Regions from separate parts of the Pristimantibacillus sp. Z349TD_6 genome, predicted to be linked through region 2. Evidence: predicted binding sites of a transcription regulator. Region 2 holds the regulator's gene; each other region holds the start of a gene.
The links. The regulator LexA, encoded in region 2, represses DNA repair genes until DNA is damaged. The targets are predictions, from matches to a motif close to CGAACATATGTTCG.
Positions count from the first base shown of each region.

Region 1 (3,284 bases), 3.8 Mb from region 2:
TTCGACTTCCATAATCTCTAAGTTTTCTCCCGTTACTTTACGCATACCATGGTTGATCACTTGTCCGATAACATTTCCGGAATTCGTTCCTAACAACCGTTTAGAATATTTGAATTTCTTGTTATAGGCTTGATCAGCAACCATCGATCCTTTTTTGGCAAAAAACTGGCCTTGTCCTTCTGCTTTTAAAAATAATTCCCGTTCGACCTGGAATTGAAACGGCATGCGGGGTAACCTCCATATAATATATAAAATGAAATTATAGCTGCTTCATTAACAAGTAAGCTGTTACATTGCCCCGTAATGCGCACATATGCCTGCTAGATCAAGCGACAAGCCTGTTCCAACAGCATTGAATTTCCATTCATTGCCGTGGCGATATACTTCGCCAGCTAGGATGGAGATTGAGGTGGAGTAGTCCTCGGATAGATCAAATCGGCAGATCTCGGCTCCGTTTGCTTGGTTCACGACACGGATATATGCATTGGAAACCTGTCCAAAGTTTTGGTTTTTACGAATAGCTTCATCAATTGTAACGGTAAATACGATTTTTTGGATATCCAAAGCTACTCTGGATAATTGAATTTCAACCGTCTCATCGTCACCGCTGCCTTGCCCGTCACGGTTATCACCCTTATAGCGTGTTGATCCATCGGGACTTACGAGATTGTTGTAGAAAACGATATGACTAGTGGAAGAAACCGTGTTTGTCTGATTCAGCATAAACACCTCTGCATCTAGGTCATAGCTCTGGCCTTGCAGGTTATTTGTATCCCATCCAAGTCCGATTTTCAGTAAATCAAGCCCTGCATTATTTTTGGTCAAATCCAGCTTCTGTCCTTTGGTAAGGATAAGCCCACCATTAGGACTGGCCTGAGGAGCGGGAGCTGCGCCAAAAGCGTTATTTATTCCGCCCTGAATACCCCCTTGTTGGATACCGCCTTGCTGAATACCGCCCTGTTGAATGCCGCCTTGGCCTCCAAGAATGTTGGATGGTCTTCCTGGCGGATTTAAATTAATTCCCATATGAACTGCCTCCTCAATGCATAATAAAAAGCTGTTTTTTCGACAATGATTTTGGTTAAAACTGTATGTTTTGTAGAACGATATGAAACTATTTGTAGTATAGCAGATTGGAATGGAAGATTATAGCGTAGTATGACGAAATTGAGTAGAGAAAAGAGCCTCACTTCAATAGTGAGACTTTTTAAGAAGCTTTAAGAGGATCGTCTGTTTTTTTGATCATTGAGGGATGCTTACTTAGTGAAAATCTCAGCACTATAGATAGAAATACACTTATTTATCTCATTACGTATGTATGCATGCGAATAGGCAATCTGGTCTTCAAAACCGCGGCAATTATAGCAATAGCTGATCTGTTCAGCCGTGTCTTTATACATGCACAGAGTAATGCTTTTCTGAAGGAGCTGCTGTGTATTTGTTGTTAAATCTGTTTTCATTTTTGCAATCATAATGTCTGCTGCCCTAGTAAAAAGAGATCGTAAAGTTCGCGCTTTTCTCTCAAGCTCGCGTCTATTTCGTTCAACAATAACGAGAGCTAGTGGAAGGATAATCGCTTTGTGAAGAAGCTGTATCTCATCGTGAGCAGGTGGATGGTACAGGTATGAATTGTTTACTTTGGACAACGGCATGGCCATTTGTAAATCACCTCATGCACATTATATGCGAACAAACGTTCTATAGTCAATGTATCCTGGCCAGTTGTCTTATAAAAATTATTCGACACTAGTCTAATTGGTGCGGTGTAGATGAAAACAAAAAAAGCTTATTGCTGGCATTAGCAATAAGCTTTATATATTCGTAAAAGAAATGGCGCGCCCGAGAGGGCTCGAACCTCCCACCTAACGTTTAGGAAACGTTTGCTCTATCCGGATGAGCTACGGACGCGCAGCAACATTGATTATAGCATGGGTGCTTTAGGTGAAGCAAGATTAACCATTTCAGTGTAAGACTATTGTATTTTTTTGTCGAATAACTGCGCTTTTATTGTGGAAACAAGAGGATAAAAAGCTTGTAAAGGCGAATAGAGGTAAGGATAACGAGTTTGCTCGGCTGGAGGATTGTTCGAATGCTTGAATTCCAAAATGAACCGCAATCGTTTCGATTGGATTTATCGCCTGAACAAATGCTTAAGGTGATTTTTGAATATACAGCTAAAATAGCGAATGAAAAGAAGCTGGATGCTGTCCTGATCTTAATGGCCAATATGGGCAGAGAGATGGTCGTTGCAGATCGGTGCACCGTCTGGTTAATTGATGCTGCTCGCAATGAGCTTTTTACAGCGGTAGCTCACGGAGCTTGCGAGATACGGATTCCTTACGGCAGCGGGCTGGTAGGAAGTGCTATAAGCACGGGACAATCTATTTTTATAGATGACGCCTATGAGGATCCAAGGCACAATCCGGATAACGACTTAAAGACCGGTTATCGGACGAAATCGATTATGACGATCCCTTTTCACAATAATCAAGGAGAAGTAATCGGTGCCTATCAAGCCATTAACAAATTAACAGAGAAGCAGAAATTCTCGGTGAAAGATATGGAATACTTATCGCTTGCTGCCTCTTACTCAGGCAAGTCGCTTGAGTCCATCATGCTGTATGAGGAAATAATAGAGACGCAAAAAGAGATTATTTTGGCGATGGGAAAAATCGGTGAAGGTCGCTCGCAAGAAACGGGCAATCATGTAAAACGGGTTGCTCAATATTCGTATGTTTTGGCAAAAGGACTAGGCATGAATGATTCTGAAGCAGACATGCTGCGCAGCGCGTCACCAATGCATGATATCGGCAAAGTAGCCATACCGGATGCGGTGTTGAAAAAACCAGGGAAGCTAACGGCAGAAGAGTATGAGCAGATTAAAGAGCACGCCATTATCGGTTACCGATTATTGCACAATTCCAAGAGACCGCTTCTGCAAGCTGCGGCGATCGTGGCTTGGCAGCATCATGAAAAGTGGGACGGTACCGGATATCCGCAAGGCCTTAAGGGTGAGGCTATTCATATATATGGGCGAATTACTGCGCTGGCAGATGTATTTGATGCTTTAAGCAGCGCAAGAATGTACAAAGAGGCTTGGGGGATGGATCGCATTTTGGGATTGATCAAAGAAGAACGGGGGCGGCATTTTGACCCTCAGGTGGTAGATGCTTTTTTTGAACAGCTGCCGCTTCTTTTGGAAATAAGAGATTGTGATGCTGATTGGCTGGAGAAGGAGTAGAAGCTGCTTGCAGACCTTGTTGGGGTGAACCCAATGAGGTCTT
Region 1 covers NZ_CM149662.1:120,369-123,652, forward strand. Annotated here, with positions in the region: gene AC0VYE_RS00600 (AIM24 family protein) at 1-225, opposite strand, end outside; gene AC0VYE_RS00605 (TerD family protein) at 289-852, opposite strand; gene AC0VYE_RS00610 (YhjD family protein) at 1,257-1,658, opposite strand; tRNA gene AC0VYE_RS00615 (tRNA-Arg) at 1,832-1,908, opposite strand; gene AC0VYE_RS00620 (HD domain-containing phosphohydrolase) at 2,090-3,241, shown strand.
Region 1: the regulator LexA is predicted to act here: its motif matches at 1,687-1,700, upstream of AC0VYE_RS00610 (YhjD family protein).

Region 2 (3,284 bases):
ATTTTTTCCGTTTGTGCTGCTACCTCACGTTCATGGGTTACGATAATAAAGGTAGTATCCATCGTTTTATTCAACTGCTTCAAAATCATAATAATTTCTTCCTCTGTTTTGGTATCCAAATTACCGGTAGGCTCGTCCGCAAAAATAACCGATGGCTCTGTTATCAATGATCTTGCAATACTGACACGCTGTTGTTGTCCTCCCGAGAGCTGCGATGGGAATAATTCTGCTTTATCAGGAATTCCCACTTGCTCTAATAACGAAAGTGCTTTTTTCTTCCGTATTGAAGGATGCATTGATTGAAATACAAGCGGAAGCTCCACATTTTCCCTAACCGTCAAGTTGGCTATCAACTCATACGCTTGAAAAATAAATCCAATATGTTTCCGTCTAAACTCTGCCAAGCGGTTTTCATTCATCGTTACAATATTATGGTCCGCGATAAAGATTTGGCCTTCTGTAGGCTTCATTAAGCCAGCCATTAAGTTCAGTAAAGTAGATTTACCGGAACCGGAGCTCCCTAACAACGCAATCATTTCTCCCTTATGTACGTGAAAGCTTATTTTCTGCAGTACAGCGGTTGTTTCATGCCCATTCATAAATGAGTGGGATAACTCTTCAACTCGTAACAAAATAGCATCTCCTTTCAGTCCCCTTTAATAGACGGCTAAACCAAGGGTTAACCCTGCAGTAAACATAAAAAAACTTTCTAAAGAAGTAGATTGGCCTGCATCTACTTTAAATAGAAAGTAATTTTTTGTATGAACTATTGAATTGTAATGGAAAATCAAGCTAAATGCTAGGAATAATTAACTTCTGTCCTGGCTTTATAACTGTTGATTGCAGATCATTCCGATCTTTAATTAAATATACGATATATCTGATATCATGGCTGCCATCTGAAACTTGTTTTGCAATATTCCAGAGTGTATCGCCTGATTGCACCCTAATAATTTGTTCTTCCGCGGAAGCGGCTTCGGGAGTATTACTCGAAGCGTATGTCCCCATAAGTAGGAAGCTTGTGAACAATAAGAAAAACACAGCAGTGCAAACGACGAGCTTAACAGTATGACGCTTTATGAAATGCCTTATCAAGCGGTTGACCTTTTTTGCTTTGTTCGTATCTTGTTTATGAATGGTTCTATAAAAACTTGGACTGGTTATCATTTATCAACACCCCAAACGTTTGTTCTGTTTTTAGATTACACGAACAAACGTTTGGTGTCAACGAAAAAATACGAACCTTTGTACTTAAGAACTTATGTTTGTACGAACTCGAGTTCTATGTTATAATTTTTTGCAAACCTACTAATGGAGTGATTGCAGTGTCGAAGATTTCTAACCGACAACATTCAATTCTTGAATTTATTAAGAATGAAGTTCGGGAGAAAGGCTATCCACCCTCCGTTCGAGAAATCGGCGAAGCTGTTGGATTGTTGTCCAGTTCAACCGTTCACGGTCATTTGGACCGTCTAGAGAAAAAAGGTTTAATACGCCGAGATCCTACTAAACCGCGTGCTATTGAAATTTTGGATCAAGAAGGCTCTGATGGCATTATCCCGCTTTCCGTAGCTAGAGTACCTATTGTTGGTAAAGTAACCGCTGGTGTGCCGATTACTGCTACAGAAAATATTGAAGAATATTTCCCGCTTCCTTCCCATTTTGTTGGTGACAGCAGTGTTTTTATATTGAATGTCATGGGCGAGAGTATGATTGAAGCAGGTATTCATGACGGGGATTATGTTATCGTTCGTCAACAGCAAACAGCAAACAATGGTGAGATCGTAGTTGCAATGACTGAGGACGATGAAGCAACAGTCAAAACATTTTACAAAGAGAAAAATCATATTCGTTTGCAGCCGGAAAATTCCACAATGCAGCCTATATTACTTCAAAATGTAACGATTCTAGGTAAAGTCATTGGACTTTTCCGTGATATTCATTAATACCAACTTATATGTACATAAAGAAAAGGCTGAATCAACGTATTTGCATCGTTGATTCAGCCTTTTCTTTGACTATTACATTAACTTTTTTGATTAAAGATTTAGTAACGTCTGCCATTCTCAAACCTTTCAACAAAATTCTGATTAGTGAGTTCTCCAATGGCATGGGTCCAAAATTGTTGTGCGGGAACATTTCGTTCAAGCTGATACAGCTCCCACTCTCCGCTATGCTTTTGTATAACTACCATTGCTGCTTGTTCACCAACACCAGATCTTCTATATTTTCGCATAATAAAAAAATGTGCAAGTCAATTATAGTGTCTGTCATTTTCATTTACTTTTTTGGTTATTGCAATGCCGGCGATCTCATCGTTCACAGTTACGAAATCATGAATTCATCAGCTAATGACAAACACCCAATCACTATGAATTTAACAAGCATAACATACTGTGTATTCAACTCGTAAGGAGGTGCATTGAAAAATGTCCGGTTACGTGGGTGGAGCTTTCTCAAGCTTAGGAATCATCTTAGTATTATTCATTCTACTGGTGATCATTGCTTGCAGTTGCGGCGGCTTTGGCTTCGGATATTAATTCATATTTGAGCCATTCTTAATATTAGCAAAAGAAGATCCATTTGATGGATCTTCTTTTTGCTTTTCAGACTCCTTCCAACCATTAGTTTTTTATTTAAATGGAGAGATGTTAAATTACACGTTTTCTTAACAGTATGGCTGATGTTCTTAAATTAGAAATTCGTATTAGCTTCTTGCGGTCAAGTTTCGGATAATCATAAAGTAAACCTTCATACACGATTTGCATTTGCTCATGTTTAAGAAAATCATGAGGTGTCACTTGCGCGGATGGTCGTTCCCACAAGTTTATACCGCTGCTCCGCATGGCTTCAGCAACAAACTGGGAGCAGAAATACGAATCTGTTGGCTCAATATTAAGCTCAAGCAGTACACCTAACAATCCGATTAAATTGTATCGGTAATTTTCTTTATTTTTTTCAAACTCACGAATGTATTGAAGCAATGCGGCATGTTGTTTTTCTGATAAAGTAATCTTTAGAAGAACACAGCGCGTATTAGGGAAATATCGAAACGTTCCAGTATAGACATTTTCTTTGACAAATCCAGCGATTAACGGGTTGTTTGCACGTTTACGCCCAAAGCTGTATATATTCTTCAGATTAACATCCAGTGCAAGCGAAGCGTGATTATAGGGTGCACCAGTAAATAATTTGATCATCCGAGTAAACCATGTTCCTGTGTCCGTAAGCAACACATAAATACTGCTATTGGTTTCTTCATCTATTCTAGTTTCTGTCATGCT
Region 2 covers NZ_CM149662.1:4,202,010-4,205,293, forward strand. Annotated here, with positions in the region: gene AC0VYE_RS18295 (ABC transporter ATP-binding protein) at 1-632, opposite strand, end outside; gene yneA (cell division suppressor protein YneA) at 793-1,167, opposite strand; gene lexA (transcriptional repressor LexA) at 1,326-1,946, shown strand; gene AC0VYE_RS18310 (hypothetical protein) at 2,048-2,194, opposite strand; gene AC0VYE_RS18315 (sporulation protein YjcZ) at 2,430-2,540, shown strand; gene AC0VYE_RS18320 (hypothetical protein) at 2,652-3,281, opposite strand.

Region 3 (3,284 bases), 510 kb from region 2:
CAAGGAAAAACAAAATTGTAACTAACCTCGGCAAGCTGCTTGACCCTTTGGCGGATAAGCTTCTCGTGGCGGCAGTTCTCATTTCACTTGTTGAAATGGATAAACTTAATGCGCTGATTGCCATTGTTATTATCAGTAGAGAGTTTGCTGTTACAGGCCTTCGTCAAATCGCACTTTTAGAGGGTTCTGTTATGGCTGCCAGCACTTGGGGGAAATGGAAGACGGCGATTCAAATTACGATGATTATCGCTCTTCTTATTAATAATTTCCCATTCAATTTTATTGATTTTCCATTCGATGTTGTTGCAAGCTGGGTAGCAGCTGCTATTACAGTTTACTCAGGCATTGATTATTTCTTGAAAAACAAACATCTGATTCCGGTAGAATAATGGTAAAGCATCTTTCCGTCAAAAAGGGGAGATGCTTTTGCTTATATGTCTTTAATTACTCATACATTTGAATATGAAGGAGAACTTGAATCATGAAAGCAGAAATTATTGCAGTCGGGACAGAGCTGCTGCTCGGGCAAATTGTTAATACGAATGCTCAATACTTATCGCAGAAGCTTGCAGAGTTAGGTGTAGACGTCTATTTTCAGACTGTAGTTGGGGATAATTCTGCTCGCCTGAGGCAAGCCATTGAGATCGGCAGAAGCCGTGCGGATTTGCTTGTTTTTACTGGCGGACTCGGACCAACACAAGATGATCTTACAAAAGATGTATTAGCTGATTATTTGAACCGTGAGCTGAGTATTCATGAGCCGTCTATGTCCGCAATTGAACAGATGTTCAGCTCCCGCGGTATTCATATGGTGGAGAGCAATCGTCGTCAGGCTTTGATGATCGATGGCGGGGTTCCGTTGGAAAATACTACGGGCTTAGCTGTTGGCAACGGTTTGTCTGTTGATGGAACACTTTATTTGCTGCTGCCGGGACCGCCGCGTGAAATGAAGCCGATGATGGAAGATGCCGGTGAACGGTGGCTGCGTTCGATGTTGGGAGAGGCCAATCCGCTTTATTCTCGCATTTTAAAGTTTGCGGGGATAGGTGAATCCAATCTCGAAGCTAAGCTTCTGGATCTGATTGATGGGCAGCTTGACCCTACGATCGCACCATATGCAAAGGAAGGCGAGGTTTCGATACGCGTATCGACCAAAGCGAGCTCTTCCATTGAGGCTGATCTGAAAATCGATAAAAGTGTGCAGCAGATTAAGGATCGGGTAGGCGAATATTTGTATGCAGAGCAGGATATCCCTCTGGAGGAGGAGGTTATACACCTGCTGAGAGCCTCAAGACGCAAGCTGGCGAGCGCGGAAAGCATTAGTGGGGGTTTGCTTGCCGAGCTAATTACAAACGTTCCTGGAAGCAGTGGAGAGTACGTAGGAGGGGTTGTCACCTACACCAATATAATGAAGCATCATTTGCTCAGCATTCCGATGACTCAACTTGAAGGCGAAGGGGCTCCTGGAGCGATTAGCGATTCGACTGCCGCTTTAATGGCAGAGCGGGTTCGAGAACTCTCCGATGCTGATTTTGGCGTTTCTTTGACAGGGGTTGCTGGACCAGCGCAATCAGAAGGCAAGCCAGTGGGGCTTGTCTATGTAGGAATTGCCGAACGCGGCAAACCGACCGCTGTTCATACGCTGAATTTGAGCGGCGGCAGAGGCATGATCAGAATGCGAGCAGTAAAGTCTGCTTTGTATCGTTTGTGGCTTGCGCTGCAAGCACGGTAATTTTGCTGATTAGGAATGGCAGAGGCATGTTTGGCAAATGGATGATTGCCATAAATAATGTTTGTCAATTGACGGTTTGACCGTTATAATAAAGCTTAGTTATCGGAAGAACCGTAGCGAAGATTACCTTTGCTGCGGTTTTTTTATGTCCATTTAAGGGGGCGAAGCGAAAAGGCGAATGTATGTTCGAAAAAATGCTTGTCAACCTGCCGGAAAAAAGGTATCATAAAATTATAAATAAAGAAGGATGTGAGTTTCTTGTCGGATCGTCGCGCTGCACTAGAAATGGCTTTGCGTCAAATTGAGAAACAATTTGGTAAAGGCTCCATCATGAAATTGGGAGAATCCACACACATGCAAGTTGAGACCGTGCCTAGCGGTTCGCTTGCTCTAGATATTGCTTTGGGAATAGGCGGATTACCGCGTGGACGGGTTATCGAAATATATGGACCAGAATCTTCTGGTAAAACGACAGTAGCGCTTCACGCGATTGCTGAGGTTCAAAAAATTGGCGGACAAGCTGCCTTTATCGATGCCGAGCACGCGCTTGACCCGCTTTATGCAAGTAAGCTTGGTGTAAATATTGATGAACTATTGCTTTCGCAGCCTGATACAGGCGAACAAGCTTTGGAAATTGCCGAAGCTCTTGTAAGAAGCGGCGCGGTAGATATTATCGTTATTGACTCCGTTGCGGCACTCGTACCGAAAGCTGAAATCGAAGGCGACATGGGTGATTCTCACGTAGGTCTTCAAGCTCGTCTGATGTCTCAGGCTTTGAGAAAACTATCGGGAGCAATTAGCAAATCGAAAACAATTGCGATCTTTATTAACCAATTGCGTGAGAAAGTCGGCGTTATGTTCGGTAACCCCGAGACAACACCAGGCGGACGCGCATTGAAATTCTACTCGAGCGTACGTCTTGACGTTCGTCGTATTGAGACGCTGAAGCAAGGCAATGACATGATAGGTAACCGTACTCGTATTAAGGTTGTTAAGAACAAGGTTGCTCCACCGTTTAAGCAAGCTGAGGTGGACATCATGTACGGCGAAGGTATTTCCAGAGAAGGTACGCTTGTTGATATCGGTGTTGAGATGGATATCGTTCAGAAGAGCGGAGCATGGTTCTCTTACAATGGCGAGCGTCTGGGCCAAGGTCGTGAGAATGCGAAGCAATATTTGAAAGATCACAAGGATGTTGCCGAAGTTATTGAAAAGCAAATTCGCGATGCGAGCAACTTGTCTGCAGCAGCAACTCAGGCTAATTTCAAACCTGATGAAGACGATGAAGAGTTCGAAGATCTAGAATAAATTGTCCGGCAATTATACGTGTTGATGCTTCGCCGTCCTGTTAGGGACGGCGAAGCTGTGTTTAGAGAGGATGTACCGTATGACCCAAAGCCATTCAAGAACCGAAGAAGAATGGATGATATTATCCGTTAAGCAAGACAAAAAAGAACGGAAGTTATACCATCTCTTTGCCGAGTCAGAGAAAGCTATTCTGTCTGTGCATGAAGATATATTGATTCGTTATCGATTGACCAAGGGACAAGTT
Region 3 covers NZ_CM149662.1:3,696,662-3,699,945, forward strand. Annotated here, with positions in the region: gene pgsA (CDP-diacylglycerol--glycerol-3-phosphate 3-phosphatidyltransferase) at 1-389, shown strand, start outside; gene AC0VYE_RS15935 (competence/damage-inducible protein A) at 482-1,732, shown strand; gene recA (recombinase RecA) at 1,991-3,040, shown strand; gene AC0VYE_RS15945 (regulatory protein RecX) at 3,120-3,284, shown strand, end outside.
Region 3: the regulator LexA is predicted to act here: its motif matches at 1,908-1,921, upstream of recA (recombinase RecA).